3 regions of the Methylobacterium sp. 174MFSha1.1 genome follow, and region 1 is predicted to be linked to each of the others. Evidence: predicted binding sites of a transcription regulator. Region 1 holds the regulator's gene; each other region holds the start of a gene.
The links. Region 1 encodes LexA, which represses DNA repair genes until DNA is damaged. Its sites were predicted from a motif close to TGTTCNNNNTGTGTTCNG; they were not measured.
Positions count from the first base shown of each region.

Region 2: uvrA (excinuclease ABC subunit UvrA) is a predicted target of LexA. The motif match lies at 2,661-2,678, and genes of this name have one in related genera.
Region 3: BM430_RS08670 (type IA DNA topoisomerase) is a predicted target of LexA. The motif match lies at 5,684-5,701, and genes of this name have one in related genera.

Region 1 covers NZ_FPCB01000054.1:11,265-18,506, reverse strand. Annotated here, with positions in the region: gene BM430_RS30835 (molybdopterin-dependent oxidoreductase) at 1-567, shown strand, start outside; gene BM430_RS30830 (NCS2 family permease) at 558-1,913, shown strand; gene BM430_RS30825 (cupin domain-containing protein) at 2,105-3,289, shown strand; gene lexA (transcriptional repressor LexA) at 3,363-4,106, opposite strand; gene BM430_RS30815 (aliphatic sulfonate ABC transporter substrate-binding protein) at 4,339-5,289, opposite strand; gene BM430_RS30810 (LLM class flavin-dependent oxidoreductase) at 5,712-7,064, shown strand; gene BM430_RS30805 (sulfonate ABC transporter substrate-binding protein) at 7,090-7,242, opposite strand, start outside.
Region 2 covers NZ_FPCB01000009.1:92,001-99,242, forward strand. Annotated here, with positions in the region: gene BM430_RS08125 (1-aminocyclopropane-1-carboxylate deaminase) at 1-220, opposite strand, end outside; gene BM430_RS08130 (Lrp/AsnC family transcriptional regulator) at 387-851, shown strand; gene BM430_RS08135 (TetR/AcrR family transcriptional regulator) at 886-1,473, opposite strand; gene BM430_RS08140 (YciI family protein) at 1,640-1,945, shown strand; gene BM430_RS08145 (DNA-3-methyladenine glycosylase I) at 1,945-2,622, shown strand; gene uvrA (excinuclease ABC subunit UvrA) at 2,825-5,818, shown strand; gene BM430_RS08155 (transporter family protein) at 6,188-7,186, shown strand.
Region 3 covers NZ_FPCB01000009.1:204,935-212,176, forward strand. Annotated here, with positions in the region: gene metH (methionine synthase) at 1-3,070, opposite strand, end outside; gene metF (methylenetetrahydrofolate reductase [NAD(P)H]) at 3,588-4,502, opposite strand; gene BM430_RS08665 (ArsR/SmtB family transcription factor) at 4,529-5,518, opposite strand; gene BM430_RS08670 (type IA DNA topoisomerase) at 5,734-7,242, shown strand, end outside.

The DNA.
Region 1 (7,242 bases):
GACGGCGCCTTCGCCGTCTCGGGCGAGGCGCGGGTGCCGCTCGCCGAGCTCGGCCCCGCGGAGGCTCTCGGGCACGCCGACGGCTCGCCGCGCTCGGTGGCGTTCAACGTCCAGGGCTTCCAGGTAGCGGTGCATCCGGGGACGGGCGAGGTGCGCATCCTGCGGAGCGTCCACGCGGCGGATGCGGGACGGGTGATGAACCCGGTGCAGTGCCGCGGCCAGATCGAGGGCGGCGTCGCCCAGGCGCTCGGCGCGGCGCTCTACGAGGACCTGCGGATCGACGAGGAGGGCCGGGTCGCGACCCCGTCGTTGCGCACCTACCACGTCCCGGCCATCGCCGACGTGCCGCGCACCGAGGTGATCTTCGCCGACACCCATGACACGGTCGGGCCGCTCGGCGCCAAGTCGATGAGCGAGAGCCCGTTCAACCCCGTGGCGGCGGCGCTCGCCAACGCCATCCGGGACGCGACCGGCGCGCGGCTGACCGCGACGCCCTTCGCGCCCGACCGGATCTACCGACAGATCAGCGACGCGACCCAGAGCGGCAAGGAGGCGAGATGGACCTGAAGCGCGACGACCGGCTGACCCGACCGACCGGTCCCTCTCACGGAGGGTTCCTGGAGCGCACCTTCGCGCTCTCGGCCCACGGCACCACTGTGCGCACGGAGCTGCTCGCCGGGCTGACCACCTTCCTGACGATGGCCTACATCGTCTTCGTCAACCCCAACATCCTCGGCGATGCCGGGATGCCCAAAGGGGCGGTGTTCGTCGCCACCTGCCTCGTCGCAGCGATCGGCTCGCTGGTGATGGCGTTCTACGCCAACTACCCGATCGCGCTCGCCCCCGGCATGGGGCTCAACGCCTACTTCGCCTACGTGGTGGTGCTCCAGATGGGGTACACCTGGCAGGCGGCGCTCGGGGCGGTGTTCATCTCCGGCCTGCTCTTCATGGTCGTCACGCTGACGGGCCTGCGCCGGATCATCGTCGAGGGCATCCCGCGCTCGATGCGGATCGCCATCACGGTTGGCATCGGGCTCTTCCTGGCGATCATCGCGCTCAAGAGCGCGGGCGTGGTGGCGGCGAGCCCGGCGACCTTCGTCACCCTCGGCGACCTGCACAAGCCGAGCACGGTGCTGGCGGTGCTGGGTTTCCTGATCGTCGCGGTGCTCTCGGTGCGCAAGGTGCGGGGTGCGCTGCTGGCCGGCATCCTGACGGTCACGGCGTTGAGCTTCGTCGTCGCCGACAACACCTTCCAGGGCATCGCCTCGCTGCCGCCCTCGATCGCCCCGACCCTGTTCGCCCTCGACATCAAGGGCGCGCTGTCGGGCGGGTTGCTCAACGTGATCCTGGTGTTCTTCCTGGTCGAGCTGTTCGATGCCACCGGCACCCTGATGGGCGTCGCCAACCGGGCGGGCCTCCTCACGGAGGGCAAGATGGAGCGCCTCGACAAGGCCTTGATGGCGGATTCGTCCTCGATCTTCGTCGGCTCGCTGCTCGGCACGTCGAGCACCACGGCGTATCTCGAGAGCGCGTCCGGCGTCGAGGAAGGCGGGCGCACCGGGCTCACCGCCGCGACGGTGGCGGTGCTGTTCCTCGCCTGCCTGTTCTTCGCGCCGCTCGCCGGCTCGGTCCCGACCTACGCCACGGCGCCGGCCCTGTTCTACGTCGCCTGCCTGATGCTGCACGAGCTGGTCGATCTCGACTGGGACGACCTGACCGAAGTACTGCCGGCCTGCGTCACCGCGCTGCTCATGCCCTTCACCTACTCGATCGCCAATGGCGTCGCCTTCGGCTTCATCACCTACGCGGTGATCAAGCTGCTCACCGGCCGCTTCCGCGACGTGAAGCCGGTGGTGTGGGTGATCGCGGGCGTGTTCCTGTTCAAGTTCGTGGCGACGGGCAGCGCACATTGAGGGGATGGAAGTCGTGACGACCGCCGGCGGGCCGATCGACTTCCGAAAATCATCGCCCGGAAGTCGAATCACCGGTTGAGTGTCCCCCAAACGGAGGACGCCCAGTCGATCCGGAACGCTGATCATGCGATTGGGCGCCTCGGTCGAGCGGGACTCGTCGCGACATCGCGCCCTTTCGTCGAGAGGGCTTCATGGACCAGACCAGCCGCCGCGTCTTCCTCGGAGCCCTGGCCGCGGGCAGCAGCTTCGCCGTCGGCGGCGCCTTCGCCGCGGCCGATGACGGTCACGCCGCCGGCGCCGACGTCGCCCCGGCCGGCACCTTCCTGCGCACGATTCCCCACAAGGCGGGGGCGGCGCCGGCCTTCACCATCTCGCTCGACGCCGGGCCGATCAAGGCGACCTCGGGCGGCTGGGCCCGCGACGTCACGACCCGCCAGCTCCCCATCGCCACCGGGATCGCCGGCGCGCACCTGTTCCTCAACCCGGGCGGCGTGCGCGAGATGCATTGGCACACCTCCGCCGAGTGGGGCTACATCGTCGCCGGGCATTGCCAGGCGACGGTGATCGACGCCGCCGGCGAGATGGAGGTCGTCAACTTCGCGCCCGGGGACACCTGGTACTTTCCCGGCGGCCACGCCCACGCGATCCAGTCCCTCGGGACCGAGCCGTGCCACGCGATCCTCGCCTTCGACGACGGCCTCTACGGCGAGCACGGCACCTTCGGGCTCTCCGACTGGATGAGCCGCCTCGATCCGGCGATCCTCGGCCACGCCCTCGGCGTGCCGGAGGCGACGCTGGCAGCCCTGCCCCCGGGCGAGACCTACATCATGCAGGGCCCCGTCCTGCCCCTCGACGCCCCGGCCGCGCGGGCCGAGCGGCCGCTCGCGCCGTCGCGGTCGCATCGCTACGGGCTGGCGGGGAGCGACACGATCGTGGATGCCGCCGGCAGCACGATGCGGGTGGCGCCCGCGAGCGCCTTCCCGGTCTCGGCGGGGATGACGGGTCTCCTCGTGCGGCTCGCGCCCGGCGCGATCCACACCCCGCACTGGCATCCGGGCGCGAACGAGTGGCACTACGTCCTGCGGGGGCGCACCCGCGTGACCCTGTTCGGGCCGGACAAGCGCCTGGCCGTGGCGGAGCTGGGCCCGGGCGACTGCGCCTACATCCCGCGGGCCTGCGGGCATTCCGTCGAGAATATCGGGACCGGGACGGCCGAGATCGTCGGCGTGCACGACAGCGGGGTCTACAGCGAGACGTCGCTGGCGGGCTGGCTCGCCCAGGCGCCGCGCCACCTGCTCGCCGCCAATCTCGGCCTCGACGAGCAGGCCGCCGCCGGCTTCCCGACGGCGTCGCGGGTCTTCAGCCGGACCGCCTGAGGGCGCGGGCGGCTCACGAGGATTCTGAAGGAGGACGGGGCGGGCCGGCATCCGGTCCGCCCCGTCCTGTCCTTCAATACTTGCGGACGAGGCTCACCAGCCGGCCCTGGATCCGCACCCGGTCCGGCCCGAGCACCCGGGTCTCGTAGGCCGGGTTGGCGGCTTCCAGCGCGATCGAGGAGCCGCGGCGGCGCAGGCGCTTGAGGGTCGCCTCCTCGTCGTCGATCAGCGCCACGATGATGTCGCCGGTATTGGCGGTCTCCTGGCGACGGATCACCACGAGGTCGCCGTCGAGGATGCCGGCCTCGATCATCGAGTCGCCGCGCACCTCGAGCGCGTAGTGCTCGCCGCTGGCGAGGAAGTCCGGCGACATCGCCACCGAGCGGCTCTGGCTCTGGATCGCCGAGATCGGCGTACCGGCGGCGATCCGGCCCATCACCGGCACGCTGACCGACTGGCCGCTCTCGTCCGACGCCATCGTCATCGCGGGGATGCCGGCGGGCCGCTTCGGCTCGTGGGCGCGCCCGCCCTCGACCACGCTGGGGTTGAACCGCACGACCTCGGCGGTCGGCACGGGCGCGGCCGCCACGGGCCCGGTCACCGCGTCGGGGATGCGGATCACCTCGATCGCCCGGGCCCGGTTCGGCAGACGGCGCAGGAAGCCGCGCTCCTCCAGCGCCGTGATCAGCCGGTGGATGCCCGATTTCGATTTGAGATCGAGGGCGTCCTTCATCTCGTCGAAGGACGGGGGGACGCCCGTCTCGCGCATTCTCTGCTGAATGAAGCGGAGCAGGTCCAACTGCTTACGCGTGAGCATGTGACACTCTCATCCCCGCGCTGGCGCGCTCCGGAAACAAATCGCGAACATGGTAAGCGTTCCGCAAGTGTTCCGCAAGCGGGTCTGGAACTGCGGCGCCCGTGGGGCGGAAATATATCCGCGCAACAGGGAAGACCCGGGCATCGTCTCCGATCACTGGGCATCCTGCATCGCCGAGGCACCGCCCGAAGCAGGACCAGTTCCTCGATCCGCCTCAGAGTTTTCGGACCGGTCAGCGCACAGGAGGTGCCCAGATCTCGAGGGCGGCGGTGTCGACGGCGCGCGGCAGCAGCCCCTCGGCGCGGAACGCGTCGGCGATCGTCTGCTGCTCGGAGAGCCCGTCCCGGGTGACGGGCTCGACCCGATAGCTGCGATGGGCGTTCGCCGCCAGGACGATCTCGGGATCGAGCTTCCAGAGCGCGGCGAGGCGCGCGGCGGCCTCGGCCGGGTTCGCCTTCACCCAGGCCCCGGTCTGCGCCAGCTTGCCGAACAGGAGGCCGAGCACCGGCCCGTTCGCCGCCGCGTAAGCGTCGGCGGCGAGGTAGTAGCGCTTGTAGAGCGACAGCCCGGCCCCGTCGCGCAGGACCCGCGCGCCGGCCTGCTTGTGCGCCGCGGTCAGGAACGGGTCCCAGGCGGCCCAGGCCTCGACGCCCCCGCTCTCCAGCGCGGCCCGCCCGTCGGCCGGGCTCAGGTACGCCGGCACGATGCTGCGGAAGGACAGGCCGGCCTCCTTGAGTGCGGCGAGGACCAGGAAGTGGTTGCCCGCCCCCTTGGTGACCGCGATCCGCTTGCCCTTGAGGTCGGCCACGGAGCGGAGGCCCGAATCCTTCGGTACCAGGATTCCTTGGGCTTCGGGCGAAGCCGCCTCCTGCGCGAGGTAGGTGATGCGCGCGCCGGCCGCCTGCGCGAAGACCGGCACCGTGTCGGCGACGTCGGCCGAGACGTCGATCGAGCCGGCGTTGAGCGCTTCCATGATCGGCAGGCCGCTGGTGAATTCGTGCCAGGACAGGCCGACGCCCTGCGCCGACAGGGCCTGTTCCAGGCTGCCGTCCTGGCGCAGCAGGGCGATCAGCGTCGAGGAGCGCTGGTACCCGATGCGCAGCGGTGCGGCGGCCCGGACGGGGCGGCTCAAGGCGGCCGAGGCGGCGAGGCCCGCGAGCACGGTTCGACGGGTGGTCGACATCGGATCGAATCCTCGGGCGGGAATGTCGGGGCGTGAAAGAGCTCGCGCCTCGCCGGTGTGGTCTCGGCGCCTATCAATCACAGTCTGTCCGACCGTCAAAGGGTGCGGCGGCAAAAATCCGTTGCTTCCCAAACATGTCTTCGGTCTCTCTGGCGGATCTCGATGGAGAGATCGGCCGGATACCTGCCATGCCACGGCATAGGAATTATATTCTCCCCGACCGGAGAGACTGAAAACATTTTTTTATGTTGATCGCCGGTTTTGGAATGGCTCGATCTGACGAGCTGGCTCAGTATGGATGCTGAACCTGACGCGCGACGGCTTTCGGCCCCGCTGCGGCGCGATTCCGCGCCAGCCCAAGGACGCCGACGTGATAATCGGTCGAGCGATCTCTCCTGCCCTATCGCCACGCCAACCGAGCCATGATCCGCTTCAACGCCTTCGAGATGAACTGCGTCGGGCACCAGTCGCCCGGCCTGTGGCGCCATCCGCGCGACCGCTCGGCCGACTACACCACCCCCTCCTACTGGACCGACCTCGCCCGCTTGCTCGAGCGGGGCTGCTTCGACGGCGTGTTCCTCGCCGACGTGGTCGGGCTCTACGACGTCCATGGTGGCTCGCCCGCCGCCGCCCTGCGGCACGCCGCGCAGGTGCCGGTCAACGATCCGCTCCTCGTCGTGCCGGCGATGGCGGCGGTGACGGAGCATCTCGGCTTCGGCGTCACCGTGAACCTGTCCTACGAGGCGCCCTACCTGCTCGCCCGCCGCTTCACGACGCTCGACCACCTGACGGCGGGCCGCATCGGCTGGAACGTCGTCACCGGCTACCTTGATTCCGCCGCCCGCGCGATGGGCCTCGACCGCCAGCGCGCCCACGACGACCGCTACGACCTCGCCGAGGAGTACATGGCGGTCGTCTACGAGCTGTGGGAGGGCAGCTGGGACGACGGCGCGGTCAGGCGCGATCGGGCGGCGGGCGTGTTCGCCGATCCCTCCCGGGTCCGGGCGATCCGGCACGAAGGCCCGCATTTCCGGGTCGAGGGCGTGCATCTCGGCGAGCCCTCGCCGCAGCGCACCCCGGTGATCTACCAGGCCGGGACCTCGCCGAAGGGGCGCGGCTTCGCGGCCCGCCACGCCGAATGCGTGTTCGTGTCGGGTCCCTCGCCGCAGGTGATCGCCCCGCGCGTCGCCGCGCTCCGGCAGGCCGCGGTCGAGGAGGGCCGGCAGCCGGACGACATCCTGATCTACGCGCTCGCCACGCTCGTCGTCGCCGAGACCGACGCGCGGGCGCAGGCGAAGCTCGCCGAGTACCGCTCCTATGTCAGCCACGAGGGCGCGCTCGCCCTGATGTCGGGCTGGACCGGGGTCGACTTCTCGACGCTCGACCTCGACGCCGAGGTCCGGCACGTCGAGAACGATGCCGGGCGCTCCGCGATGGACAACGTCACGCGCGCCGATCCGGGCCGGGTCTGGACGGTGCGGGAAGTGGCCGAGCATGTCGGGATCGGCGGGATCGGCCCGGTCTTCTGCGGCTCGCCCGCCACGATCTGCGACGCGCTCGAGGCCTTCGTGGCGGCGACCGGGATCGACGGGTTCAACCTTGCCTACGTGGTCGCGCACGAGACCTTCGCCGACATCGTCGCGTATGTCGTCCCCGAATTGCAGCGGCGCGGGCGCTACCCGACCGCCTATCGCGACGGCCCGCTGCGGCGAAAGCTGTTCGGGCGCGACCGGGTCGAGACGACCCACCCGGCCGCACGCCACCGCCACGCTTGAGGCGGCGCGAGGACGAATCCGCACCCTACGAGCGCGCCTGCCGGACGGCGTCCGCCACCTGGATCGGCCGCGGCAGCAGGCCGAGGCGCAGGAACGTGTCGGCGATGCGCTGCTGCCCGGCGATCACCTCGGGCCCCAGCGGGACGACGCCCCAGCTCTGGCGGGCGAGCGCACGGGC
Region 2 (7,242 bases), on a different contig from region 1:
CGCCGATCGACACCAGGGTGTCGGCGCCCGAGGCGATCGCGTCCGGCACGATGTATTCGAGCTTGCGCAGCTTGTTGCCGCCGTACGCTAACCCTGAGTTGCAGTCCTCGCGCTTGGCGTAGATCTGCACGTCGCCGCCGAGATGGGCGGTCAGGCGCGGCAGGTGCTCGATCGGGGTCGGGCCGAAGGTCAGGGGGTAGCGCTCGAACTGCGACAGCATCGATTGGGTCATCGCCGGGGTCCTGTCTGGAAGCCGTGACCGTTGTAGCAGGCCCCTGGCGGAAGGTGCTCTCGAAGTTGAACGAATTTTGGTGCGGACGGGCCTCTGAACCGGATCGTTATGCTACTGCCTTCCGTGAAACGGCCATTCGGCGGAAGGATCTTTCATGCCCGGCGGACTCGACCGCATCGATCTGAAAATTCTCCGTCTGCTGCAGGAGGATGGCCGCATCGGCAACGCCGAGCTCGCCAAGCGCGTCAACACCAGCCCGGCGACCTGCCACCGCCGCACCCAGCGCCTGTTCGACGAAGGGTATCTTCGCGGCGTGCGCGCCGTGGTGGCCCCCGAGCGGGTGGGGCGCGGCTCGCTGGTCCTCGTCGGCGTGGTGCTCGACCGTTCGACGCCCGAGGCCTTCTCGGCTTTCGAGGCCGCGGCCCTCGCCATGCCGACGCTCCTCGACTGCCACCTCGTCGCCGGCGACTTCGACTACTTCCTCAAGATCCGGGTCTCGGACATGACCGACTTCAACCGGATGCACAGCGAGATCCTGATCGCCCTGCCCGGGGTGCGCCAGACCCGGACCTTCTTCGTCATGAAGGAGGTGATCGACAACGCGCCCTTGAGCTTGTGAGGGAGCACGGCGCGGCACGGGCCGCGCAGCACGCCTATCGCGCCCGCTGCTGCGCCACGAGCGCCTCCGCCGCCTGGACGAGCGCGTGCCCGACGCCGTCCGGCCCGCCGCCATGGGTCTGGCTGATCGCGTAGGCCCCTTCCACGAGCAGGAGCAGGCCGTCGGCGAGCTGGCCGGGATCCCTCGCCCGCAGCGCCCCGGCGAGGTGCCGGAACCGCTCCCGCAACGCCGTCTTCGTGTCCCGCGCGATCTGCCGGCCGGGATGGTCCGGATCGGCGAACTCGGCGCAGAAGTTGATGAAGGGGCAGCCCCGGTATCCCTCCTGCGTCGTCCGCTCGACCAGGGAGGCCATGATCGCGCGGAGCCTCTCGTCCGGGTCGTCGTATCGGTCGAACGTCTCGTCCCAGCGTTCGAGAAACCGCCGCGACCGCTCCTCAAGGTAGGCGAGGACGAGGTCGTCCTTCGACGGGAAGCTGCGGTAGAGGCTGATCTTGGTGACCCCGGCCTCCTTGACGATGGCCTCGACGCCGACCGACCGGATTCCGTCGCGGTAGAACCGCTCGGCCGCGACCGCGAAGATCCTGTCGCGCGCCCGTGGCGGCCCCTTCGGCGCTTGATCCATCGTGGTTCCTCGATTGACATGTGACCGACCGGTTCGTACCACATTCGAGTCCGGATCTGCCATAGCGGCAGGTCCCTCCGATTCAAGTCACGGTGTCGCGCGTCGCCGCACCGGCGCGGCATCCGTTCTCGGACCAAAAACATCCTCTCCGCGTGGGAATCACGAGATGAAGCATTTCATCGTCGAGGCGACGTATCTCGTTCCGTTCGAGGCGGTTGCTCCTTTGATACCAAGCCACCGGGACTTCTTGAAGGATGGGTACGATCGTGGGCTTTTCCTATGCTCGGGGCCGAAGGAACCGCCGGTCGGTGGGTTCCTGGTGGCACGGGCCGAGAGCCGCGAAGACCTCGAAACGCTGTTCGAGGCCGAGCCGTTTCGCCGGGCCGGCGTCGCCCGCTTCACCTTCACGGAGTTCCGGCCGGTGATGCGGCAGGAATGGTGCGAGCCCTGGTTCACGGGCGAGCCGGCGTGATGCGGCCCTTCTCCGTGATCCTGGCCGAGGCGGCGTCGCGCAAGGGCGGCCTCGCGGCCCTGGAGGCGAAGCTCGGCGAGACGCCGGTCCTCCCGCGCGACCGGATCGCCGCTTTGCCCGATCACCGCATCCTGGCCGCGATGACGCGGCGCATCTTCAGCGCCGGCTTCTCCGCGCCGGTGATCGCCGCGAAATGGCCGGCCTTCGAGAGCGCCTTCCGGGACTTCGATCCGCAGGCCTGCGCGGCGCTGACCGACGAGGACATCGACGCCCTGGCCGCCGACCGGGGGATCGTCCGCAACCGCGCCAAGATCGATGCGGTGCGCGTCAACGCGGCCCTGCTGGTGGCACTCGCGCGCGAGCACGGCTCGGCCGCCCGATTCCTGGCTGACTGGCCCGAGGAGGACCTCGTCGGCCTGCTGCGGCTGTTGCAGGAGCGCGGCCGTCATCTCGGTGGCGATTCGGGCATGCGCGTCCTGCGGGCGATCGGCAAGCCGGCCTTCGTCACCACGAGGGACGTCGTCGCAGCGCTGATCCGGGAAGGCGTCGTCGCACGTGCGCCGAGTTCCGCCCGCGATCTGGCGCTGGTCCAGCGCGCCTTCAATCGGTGGTCCGCCGAATCGGGGCGCAATCTCACGGAGATCAGCCGTATCCTGGCGCTGAGCGTTCCGTCCTGAGCTAGCATTGACGGCGGAGCCGGCGCCGCGGTTGCTCCTGTACGCAGTTTGTTCTAGTCGTGAGGGCAGACTTGGCTCGGGCGCCCCCGCGCCCCATCTGGTCACCATCACGGTCGATGGGCTCTCCGAACGTCACGGGCTCCCGGCCGATCCCGGTCCCATCAAGCCTGGCCGTGTCGACCCCGGCCCGGAGCCCCTCTGCATGGCCTCTCTCGACAAGCTCTTCGACCGTTCCGCGGAGGGCCGCGTGATCGCGGTGCGGGGCGCCCGCGAGCACAACCTGAAGAACGTCGACCTGACGATCCCCCGCGACAAGCTCGTGGTGTTCACCGGGCTGTCCGGCTCAGGGAAATCGTCGCTCGCCTTCGACACCATCTACGCCGAGGGGCAGCGCCGCTACGTCGAATCGCTCTCGGCCTATGCGCGCCAGTTCCTCGAGATGATGGCGAAGCCCGACGTCGACCAGATCGACGGGCTGTCGCCGGCGATCTCGATCGAGCAGAAGACGACCTCGAAGAACCCGCGCTCGACGGTCGGCACCGTCACGGAGATCTACGACTACATGCGCCTCCTGTGGGCGCGGGTCGGCATCCCGTATTCGCCCGCGACCGGCCTGCCGATCGAGAGCCAGACCGTCAGCCAGATGGTCGACCGGGTGCTGGCGCTGCCCGAGAAGACCCGGCTCTACCTGCTGGCCCCCGTCGTGCGCGGCCGCAAGGGCGAGTACCGCAAGGAGATCGCCGAGTTCCAGAAGAAGGGCTTTCAGCGCCTGCGCATCGACGGCGAGTACTACGCCATCGACGACGTGCCGAAGCTCGACAAGAAGCTGAAGCACGACATCGACGTCGTGGTCGACCGAATCGTGGTGCGGGCGGACATGGCCTCGCGGCTGGCCGACTCGTTCGAGACCGCTTTGGACCTCGCCGACGGCATCGCGGTGGTGGCCTTCGCGGACACGCCCGAGGAAGGCGCCGTCCCGGATCCCATCACCTTCTCGTCGCGCTTCGCCTGCCCGGTCTCCGGTTTCACGATTCCCGAGATCGAACCGAGATTGTTCTCGTTCAACAATCCCTTCGGCGCCTGCCCGACCTGCGGCGGCATCGGCCACGAGATGCGGATCGACCCGACGCTGGTCATCGCCGACGAGGCCTTGAGCCTGTCGCGCGGCGCCGTCGCGCCCTGGGCGAAGTCGACCTCGCCCTATTACGGCCAGACCCTCGACGCGCTCGCGCGTCACTACCGCTTCCGCACCGACACGCCGTGGGGCAAGCTCACCGAGGCCGCCCGCCAGGTGGTGCTCTACGGCTCGGACGGCGACGAGATCCGCTTCGCCTACAATGACGGCTTGCGCGCCTACGAGGTCTCGAAGCCCTTCGAGGGCGTGATCCCGAACCTGGAGCGGCGCTACAAGGAGACCGACAGCGACGCGGCGCGCGAGGACATCGGCCGGTTCATGGGCGAGACGCCATGCTCGGCCTGCAAGGGCAAGCGGCTGAAGCCCGAGGCCCTGGCGGTGAAGATCGCGGGCTTCGACATCGGCGATTCCACGGTGCTCTCGGTGCGCGATGCCCATCGCTGGTTCGGCGAACTGCCCGGGCACCTGAGCCAGAAGCACAACGAGATCGCCGCCCGCATCCTGAAGGAGATCCGCGACCGGCTGACCTTCCTGGTCGATGTCGGCCTCGAATACCTCACGCTCGCCCGCGGCTCGGGGTCGCTGTCGGGCGGGGAGAGCCAGCGCATCCGGCTGGCCTCGCAGATCGGCTCGGGGCTGACCGGCGTCCTCTACGTTCTCGACGAGCCCTCGATCGGCCTGCACCAGCGCGACAACGAGCGGCTGCTCGGCACGCTCAAGCGCCTGCGCGACCTCGGCAATTCGGTGATCGTGGTCGAGCACGACGAGGATGCGATCCTGCAGGCCGACTACGTCGTCGATGTCGGTCCCGGCGCCGGCATCCATGGCGGGCAGATCGTGGCGAAGGGAACGCCGGCCGAGCTGCTGGCGGACGAGAACTCGCTCACCGCCCAGTACCTCACCGGCAAGCTCTCGGTGCGGGTGCCGAAGATGCGCCGGAAGGCCAAGCGCAACCCGGCCGCCAAGGTCGAGGCGCCCGAGTCCCAGATGTTGCGCCTCGTCGGCGCGCGGGGCAACAACCTGAAAGACGTGACCGCCGAGATCCCGCTCGGCACCTTCACCTGCATCACCGGGGTCTCCGGCGGCGGCAAGTCGACCCTCGTCGTCGACACGCTCTACAAGGCGGTGGCGCGCAAGCTCAACGGGGCGCTGGAGCACCCCGCCCCCCACGACCGGATCGAGGGGCTGGAGCACCTCGACAAGGTCATCGACATCGACCAGTCGCCGATCGGCCGCACCCCGCGCTCGAACCCCGCCACCTATATCGGCGCCTTCACGCCGATCCGCGACTGGTTCGCCGGCCTGCCAGAAGCCAAGGCGCGCGGCTACCAGCCCGGCCGGTTCTCGTTCAACGTCAAGGGCGGGCGCTGCGAGGCCTGCTCGGGCGACGGCGTGATCAAGATCGAGATGCACTTCCTGCCCGACGTCTACGTCACCTGCGACGTCTGCAAGGGCAAGCGTTACGACCGCGAAACCCTGGAGGTGAAGTACCGCGAGCGCTCGATCGCCGACGTGCTCGACATGACGGTGGAGGAGGCGGCCGAGCTGTTCAAGGCGGTGCCGGCGATCCGCGAGAAGCTCGAGACCCTGGCCCGGGTCGGCCTCGGCTACGTCCGCGTCGGCCAGCAGGCCACGACCCTTTCGGGCGGCGAGGCGCAAAGGGTGAAGCTGTCGAAGGAACTGTCGAAGCGCGCCACCGGCCGCACCCTCTACATCCTCGACGAGCCGACCACCGGCCTGCACTTCCACGACGTCGCCAAGCTGATGGAGGTGCTGCACGAGCTCGTCGACCAGGGCAACAGCGTGGTGGTGATCGAGCACAACCTCGAGGTCATCAAGACCGCCGACTGGGTGATCGACATGGGCCCCGAGGGCGGCGACGGCGGCGGCATCATCGTGGCACAGGGAACGCCGGAGGACATCGCGGCCTCGGAGGCGAGCCATACCGGCCGCTTCCTGCGCGAGGTCCTGGCCCGGCGCCCGGCCGGCGCGAAGCCGGCCCCGGCCGCCAAGGCGCCCCGGACTCGCAAGCCGGCGGCCCGCAAGCAGGCGGCGGAGTAGCGTTTCGCGCGAAAATCCCCGCGAAGCATGACCGCACGGGCGGAAAATCCGCCCGTGCACTGCAGCAACCGGACGATTTTCCGTGATCGCGGACGCGGTTGTACCAAAGTACAAAATCGACGGCGGATGACGAGAATGCGTCATTTGCGCAACGCGCAGCGATCATCCGCTTCAATCCTGAGCAAAAGACTCGCCTTCCGGGCACGGCCGTCAGAACATTGCTTCGTTCAGACTGTGCCGGGCGGTTGCATCCGGACATCGAAGGCCGTGTTCCCGACCGTGCGACGCGCGGACGAGGCCGGCCGGCCGATGGACGTGCTTCGGCCGCCTCGAGAACAACCCGAAGAATTGCTTGGGAAGGAAAAGCTCATGGTCAAACATTGGCTGGCCGCGGGGGCGGCCGCCTTGTCGCTGACTGCGACGACGGCGTCCGCGCAGACCACGACGGTGCCAGGCGAGCAGGTCGGCCTCGCGATCGGTGCGCCGCTGCCCGAGGGCGTCTACGCGATCGACACCTTCACCTATCGCAGCCCCGACGGCCCGAACGCGACCTCGACCGACTCCGCGGTCAACGTCCCGGTCCTGGTCTGGTCGACGCCCTGGAAGGTTCTGGGCGCCCGCTTCGAGGCGGTGATCGCCCCGCCGACCGTCTTCACCTTCTCCCGAACTGCGGGCGGGCGCGACACCAGCATCACTGTCGGCACCTTCCTCGGCGGCATCTTCGCCTGGGATCTCGGCAACAATGTCGGCGTCAGCTACCTGGCCGGCGTCTACCTGAACGAGCTGAATGCCGGCCGCGGCGGCGGCCTGCCGATTCTGGCCTCCAACACCTACCGCCAGGGCTTCGGCATCAGCTATACCGGCGACGGCTGGAACGTCACCGCCAACCTCACCTACAATTTCTACGACGTGCCGGGCCGCTTCGGCGGCCGCAACGGCATCCCGGGCTTCTACGGCAGCCAGTTCCCGAGCGACGCCCTCAACCTCGACCTGACGGCGACCAAGAAGTTCGGCAAGTTCGAGATCGGCGCCATCGGCTACGGCACCACCAACCTGCCGAACCGCGGGCCCCTGCCCCTCGGCGCGCCCTGCGCCGGCAACTTCGCCACCTGCGGCACGGTCTCGCCCGGCGGCGGCGGCCGCTTCGCCCTCGGCGGCCTCGTCGGCTACGATTTCGGCAAGTTCACCGTCCAGGCCTGGGTCGCCCGCGACGTCGCCACCTCGGCCCGCCAGATCTCGCCGGTCACCGGCCTGGCGACCAACCGCGAGGCCTACTCGACCGAGGGCTGGTTCCGCGTCATCGCCCCGCTCTACACCGTCGCGGCGGCGCCCGCGCCGGAACCGGTGCCCCTGGTGCGCAAATACTGACGCCGCCGCATCCGCCGGCCCTCCCCTCCCGCCCGGCTCCGCGAGCCGGGCGTTCT
Region 3 (7,242 bases), on a different contig from region 1:
CGTCGCCGACCGCGTTGGCCGGCCAGAAGCCGATCACCGCCTTCGGGTTGAACCAGCGCTCCTCGACGATCTGGCGCAGCATCGCTTGCGCGTCCTCGAACAGGGCGCGGGCGGCCGGTCCCTGCTCGGGATCGTCGAGGATCGCCGGATAGCGGCCCTTGAACTCGTAGGTCTGCAGGAACGGCGTCCAGTCGATGTAGGGAACGAGCTCGGCCACATCGTAGCTGCGGAACACGCGCGTGCCGGTGAAGGTCGGCTTGACCGGCTTGTACGCCGACCAATCGGCCTTGAAGGCGTTGGCGCGAGCTCGTGCGAGCGGCAGACGCTGCTTGTCGGCCTCCGAGCGGGCATGGGCCTCGGCGACGCGCTTGTACTCGGCGCGCACCGTCTCGATCGTCTGTACCTTCGTGTCGGGCGAGAGCAGGTTCGAGACCACGCCGACGGCGCGGCTCGCATCGGTCACGTAGACCGCCTGGCCCTTGGCATAGGCCGGGTGGATCTTCACCGCGGTGTGGACCCGGCTCGTCGTCGCCCCGCCGATCAGCAGCGGCACGTCGAAGCCCTCGCGCTCCATCTCGGCCGCGACGTGGACCATCTCGTCGAGGGACGGCGTGATCAGGCCCGACAGGCCGACGATGTCGACGTTCTCACGCCGCGCGGTATCCAGGATCTTGGCCGCCGGCACCATCACGCCGAGGTCGATGATCTCGTAGTTGTTGCAGGCGAGCACGACGCCGACGATGTTCTTGCCGATGTCGTGGACGTCGCCCTTCACGGTCGCCATCAGCACCTTGCCGGCGGCCTGCCGCCCGCCGACGCCGCCGTTGGCGGCCTTCTCCGCCTCCATGAACGGCATCAGGTAGGCCACCGCCTGCTTCATCACGCGGGCCGACTTCACGACCTGGGGCAGGAACATCTTTCCGGCGCCGAACAGGTCGCCGACCACGTTCATGCCGGCCATCAGCGGGCCCTCGATGACGTGGAGCGGGCGGGCCGCCTTGGCGCGAGCCTCCTCGGTGTCGGCCTCGATGTACTCGGTGATGCCGTTGACGAGCGCGTGCTCCAGGCGCTTCTCCACCGGCGCCTCGCGCCAGGCGAGGTCGGTGCCCTTGTCGCGCGCCTGGCCCCCCTCCTTGAAGCGGGCGGCGGCGTCGAGCAGGCGCTCGGTCGCGTCGGACCGGCGGTTGAGGACCACGTCCTCGCACAGCTCGCGCAGCTCCGCCGGCAGCTCGTCGTAGACCGCGAGCTGGCCGGCATTCACGATGCCCATGTCCATGCCGACCTTGATCGCATGGTACAGGAACACCGCGTGCATCGCCTCGCGCACCGGCTCGTTGCCGCGGAAGGCGAAGGACAGGTTCGAGATGCCGCCCGAGATATGGGCGTGGGGCAGGGTCTCGCGGATGATCCGCGCCGCCTCGATGAAGGCGACGCCGTAGCCGTCATGCTCCTCGATGCCGGTTGCCACCGCGAAGACGTTGGGATCGAAGATGATGTCCTCGGGCGGGAAGCCGACCTGCTCGGTGAGCACCTTGTAGGCGCGGGTGCAGATCGCGACCTTGCGCTCCAGCGTATCGGCCTGGCCCTGCTCGTCGAAGGCCATCACCACCACGGCGGCGCCGTAGGCGCGGCAGATCTTGGCCTCATGGATGAACTTCTCCTCTCCCTCCTTGAGGGAGATCGAGTTCACGATCGCCTTGCCCTGCACGCATTTGAGGCCGGCCTCGATGACCGGGAACTTCGAGGAATCGATCATCACCGGGACCCGGGCGATGTCGGGCTCGGCGGCGACGAGGTTGAGGAACTCGACCATCGCCTTCTGGGAGTCGAGCAGGCCCTCGTCCATGTTGATGTCGATCACCTGGGCGCCGGCGGCGACCTGGTCGCGGGCGACGTCGAGGGCGGCGGCGTAGTCGCCGTTGGTGACGAGCTTGCGGAAGCGCGCCGAGCCGGTGACGTTGGTGCGCTCGCCCACGTTCACGAACGGGATCTCGGGCGTCAGCGTGAACGGCTCGAGACCCGACAGGCGCATCAAGGGCTTCACGCTCGGCACGCGGCGCGGTGCCTTGCCGGCCACCGCACCGGCGATGGCGCGGATATGGTCCGGCGTGGTGCCGCAGCAGCCGCCGACCATGTTGACGAGGCCGCTCTCGGCGAACTCGCCGACGAGCTTGGCCATCGCCTCCGGGCTCTCGTCGTAGAGGCCGAACTCGTTCGGCAGGCCGGCATTCGGATAGGCGCAGACCAGCGTGTCGCAGGTGCGCGACAGCTCGTCGATATGGGCGCGCATCTCGCGGGCGCCGAGCGCGCAGTTGAGCCCGAAGGTCAGCGGCTCAGCGTGGCGCAGCGAGTGCCAGAAGGCGGTCGGGGTCTGGCCCGACAGGGTGCGGCCGGACAGGTCCGTGATGGTGCCCGAGATCATGATCGGCAGGCGGATGCCGGTCTCCTCGAAGACCTGCCAGGACGCCGCCACCGCCGCCTTGGCATTCAGCGTGTCGAAGACCGTCTCGATCAGGATGAGTTCCGCGCCGCCGGCGATCAGGCCGCGCACCTGCTCGGCGTAAGCCTCGCGGACCTGGTCGAAGGTCACGGCGCGGTAGCCCGGGTTGTTGACGTCCGGCGAGATCGACAGGGTGCGGTTCGTCGGGCCGATCGCCCCGGCGACGAAGCGGCGGCGCCCGTCCTGCTTCTCGGCGAGGATGGCGGCCTCGCGGGCGAGGCGCGCGCCTTGCGCGTTCAGCTCGTGGATGATCGCCTCCATGCCGTAATCGGCTTGAGCGATCGTGGTGCCCGAGAAGGTGTTGGTTTCGACGACATCGGCGCCGGCGAGGAAGTAGTCGAGGTGAATCTGCCGGATCGCGTCGGGCTGACTGAGGATCAGGAGGTCGTTGTTGCCCTTCTGGTCGTGGGCGTGCTCGCGAAAACGCTCGCTGCGGAAATCGGCCTCGGTCAGGCCGAGGCGCTGGATCACCGTGCCCATCGCCCCGTCGAGGACGAGGATTTTCTCCGCCGCGCGCCGGCGCAGGGCGGTCAGGATTTCGGCACCGTCGGCGGGGCGGAAGTCGGTCATCGGGGTGGGGTTCCAATGGGTCGTTTGGGCGGCGCGGGGCCGCGAAGGGACGATGTGGGCCGCGTTATCGCGGTTTGATTGAGAAGCTTTTCGGGTATCGGCCAGCTTCCATGTCACTGCCCGACGAACCGAGAAGCGCGGGATCCCCTCTCCCGTGTGGGAGAGGGGTAGGGGTGAGGGTGCTACGGTTCTGAGTCGAGCTCAGACCGTAGTGCAGGCAGCTCGACGCTCAGCGCTTGATACTGAAGCGTGTCACCCTCACCCCCGGCCCCTCTCCCACACGGGAGAGGGGGGATCCCGCGCTTAACCTTGCTCCTGTCCAGCCATACGGGCCTCAAGTGCAGCTACATGTCGCTCGAGATCGTTGAGGCGTGCCTCGATCCGCTCCGCGTCGTAGGACCGCGCCTCCTCGATGACGGCGGCCCCGGCCAGCGGCAGGATCCGCCAAGATCTGGCGCAACCGCGGAACACTCACGTCCTGCGATTCGGTCAAGGCAAGCTTCCTTCGAGACGATCGTCAGGCCGCTGCCTTCTCCGCCGCCACCGGCGCCGCACGCAAGCCCAGCAGATGGCAGATCGCGTAGACGAGGTCGGCGCGGTTCATGGTGTAGAAGTGGAAGTCGGTGACGCCGCGGTCAACGAGGTCCAGCACCTGCTCGGCGGCCACCGCCGCGGCCACCAGCTTGCGGGTGGCGACGTCGTCCTCCAGCCCCTCGAAGCGGGCGGCGAGCCAGTCCGGCACCGAGGCGCCGGTGCGGCGGGCGAAGTTGGCCGCCTGCTTGAAGTTCTGCACCGGCAGGATGCCCGGGATGATCGGGATGTCGATGCCGCGCGACTGCACCCGGTCGAGGTAGCGGAAGAACAGGTCGTTGTCGAAGAAGAACTGGGTGATGGCGCGGTCGGCGCCGCAATCGACCTTGGCCTTCAGGGCGTCGAGGTCCTGGTCGAGGGAGACGGCCTCGGGGTGGCGCTCGGGGTAGGCCGAGACCGAGACCTCGAAGTCGCCGATGCGCTTGATGCCGGCGACGAGGTCGCAGGAGCGCTCGTAGCCGCCCGGATGCGCGGTGTAGGCGGTGCCGACGCCCTCCGCCGGGTCGCCGCGCAGGGCCACGATGTGGCGCACGCCGGCCTCGTGGTAGGCCCGCACCACGTCGTCGACCTCGCCCTTGGTCGCCGCCACGCAGGTGAGGTGGGCGGCGGGCTTCAGGTCGGTCTCGCGCACGAGGCGCGACACGGTGTTGTGGGTGCGCTCGCGGGTCGAGCCGCCGGCGCCGTAGGTCACCGAGACGAAGCTGGGGCCGAGCGGCGCCAGGCGCTCGATCGACGACCACAGGGTCGCCTCCATCTCCGGGGACTTGGGCGGGAAGAACTCGAACGAGACCCGGATCGGGCGGCGGCTCTCGCGGCTCGGGCGGAAGGCGGTGGGGTACATCGGCGGCCTCGGCGGAAGGGGGCGAATCAGGCGACGGCGCGGTCGGGCAGACCGGCGGCCGCCTCCGGATGATGGGCGAGCCAGAGCGTGACGGTGAGCTGGTGCTCCGCAGCCCCGGAGGGCGCGAGGTGGCGCAGCCGCACGTCGGTGAGGCCAGCCTCGGAGAGCCAGCCGGCGACCTGCTCGGGGGCGAAGCCGAGGCGGCGGTGCGCCTCGTCCGCGCGGAGGAATTCGAGGCCGTGGGGCGCGAAATCGACCACCAGCAGGCGGCCGCCGGGCGCGACGAGGCGGGCGGCCTCGCGCAGGGCCCGGGCCGGGTCGTCGAGATAGTGCAGCACCTGATGGATCAGCACGAGGTCGAAGCTCGCCCGGCCGAAGGGCGGCGCGTGGATGTCGCCCTGGCGCAGGTCGATCCGGGTCAGGCCCTGGCGCTCCAGGTTGGCGCGGGCCACGGACAGCATGGCGTGGTTGGCGTCCAGCCCCGTGGCCCGGGCGGCCCGGGGCGCGAGCAGGCCGAGCATCCGCCCGGTGCCGGTGCCGAGATCGACGAGGCTGCCGATGGGCCCTCCACCCAGCACGTCGAGCACCGCCGCCTCGACGGTGGCCTCCGGCACGTGGAGCGAGCGCACCCGGTCCCATTGCGGCGCGAGCCGCGCGAAGAAGTTCTGGGCGGCCTCCGCGCGCTGGGCCCGCACCGCCTGGAGTCGGGCCCGGTCCTCGGAGAGCGGCGGCTCGGCGGCGTCGAGCGCCGCGACGAGGGGCGCCACCAGCCCCGCCGCGCCCTCGCGCAGGCGGAAGAACGCCCAGGCGCCCTCGCGGTGGCGCACCACCAGCCCGGCCTCGACCAGGAGCTTGAGGTGGCGCGAGATCCGCGGCTGCGACTGGCCGAGGATGTCGGTGAGGTCGGAAACCGACAGCTCGCCCTCGCCGAGCAGCACCAGGATGCGCAGGCGCGTCTCCTCCGCCGCGGCGCGCAGCACGCCCAGAGCATCGGCGAAGGGGACGGTGGCAGTCATATCGAGGGGCTCCTCGCCTCCGACTTGAAACATAAAGATATCTTTATGTGAGGAATGGGCAGGGCGCAAGCGGTGTTTCGGGAGGGTGCGTGACCGGCACCTGAGCGACCAGCCTAGCGGGGAACATGGGATCCGACCGTTGACCGCTCCGGTGCCCCTCCGGTATGTTCCCGCTTCGTTCGGGCTGCCCGCCCGTCCAGGAGCGACCCGCTTCCATGGCGCAGGCCACCTCCGCCGGTCGAGCGTCCGGCAAAACCCTCTTCTTCTTCGAGAAGCCCTCGGCGATGCGCCAGGTGCAGCGGTTCTTCCGCTCGCCCACCACAATCTGCGTCGCCGCCGAGGGCCATCTCCTGGAGGTGGCCGAGCCCGGGGAGATCCGGCCGGACTGGAAGCCCTGGCGCTTCGACGCGCTGCCGATCGCGATGGAGCGGCTGCCGGTCGCCCCCGGTCACGGCCGCTCGGGCCAGTCGCACGCCCCGAAGCTCGCGGCGATCCGGCAGGCGCTCGACGGGGTCGAGCGGGTGATCATCGCCACCGATCCGGGCCGCGAGGGCTCGATGATCGCCTGGGAGGTGCTGGAGCATCTCGGCTGGCACGGACGGGTCGACCGGCTGCGGCTGGGCGCCCTCGACGAGATCTCGATCCGCCGGGCCTTCGGGCTGCTGGCGCGCGAGGACGATTCCGGCGAGCGCGACTACGCCGCCTATCTCGAGGCTCTGTGCCGGCAATACGAGGATTGGCATCTCGGCCTCAACGGCACGCGGGCGGTGTCCCTGCGCCTGCGCCCGCCGGCCTTCCGCGAGCCGTGGCGCTTCGGCGGGGTGCAGACGCCGACGCTCGCCATCCTCGCCGACCTCGAGGAGCGCATCCGCAACTTCGTGCCGCGGGACTTCTACAAGATCGCCCTGCCGGTGACGACGGAGAGCGGCGCGAGCCTGACTCTCTGGCACGCGCCGAAGGACAAGATCTTCGAGGTCAAGGACGCCGAGGCGATCCGCGACGCGGCCGTGGGCTGGGCCGGCCCGCTCGCGGTGGTCCAGAAGGACGTGCGCCGGGCGCCGCCGAAGCTCTTCTCGAAGGACACCCTGGCGCGAGCCTGCGCCAAGCGCTTCGGTTGGGACCCGCAGGTCACGGCGCGCCACGCGCAGGCGCTCTACGACAAGGGGTTCCTCAGCTATCCCCGCACCGAATCGGTGCACCTGCCCGAATCGCAGGCCAAGGATGCCGGCGCGGTGCTCGCGGCGATCGCCCCCGTCGACAAAGATCTGGCCGCACACAACCCCGCGACCCCGCAGATCCGCCGCGGGCCGAAGGGCCACTACGTCAAGGATCCGGGCGAGCACCACGCCATCGTGCCGCTGCGCAAGGTGCCGGGGCCGGGCGACGTCGCGCCCGACGCGCTGAAGCTCTGGCTGCTCGTCGCGAAGAACTTCCTCGCCGCCCACATGGCCGACGGGATCGACGCGCGCACCACGGTCACTGCCGACGTCCCGACGCCGCTGGGCGCGAAGCGCTTCGTCATCACCGGCAGCGTGGTGAAGGTGCCGGGCTGGCGCGCCCTCTACGGCACCGAGGCCGACGAGGACGAGGTCGTGCCCGGCAAGGCCAAGGCCGACGACGAGCCGACCACCGGCCGCCTGCCGCCGGTCCGCGACGGCGAGGCTGGCACCGGCGGGAAGCCCAGGATCGAGACCGCCCGGACCGAGCCGCCCCGCCGCATCACC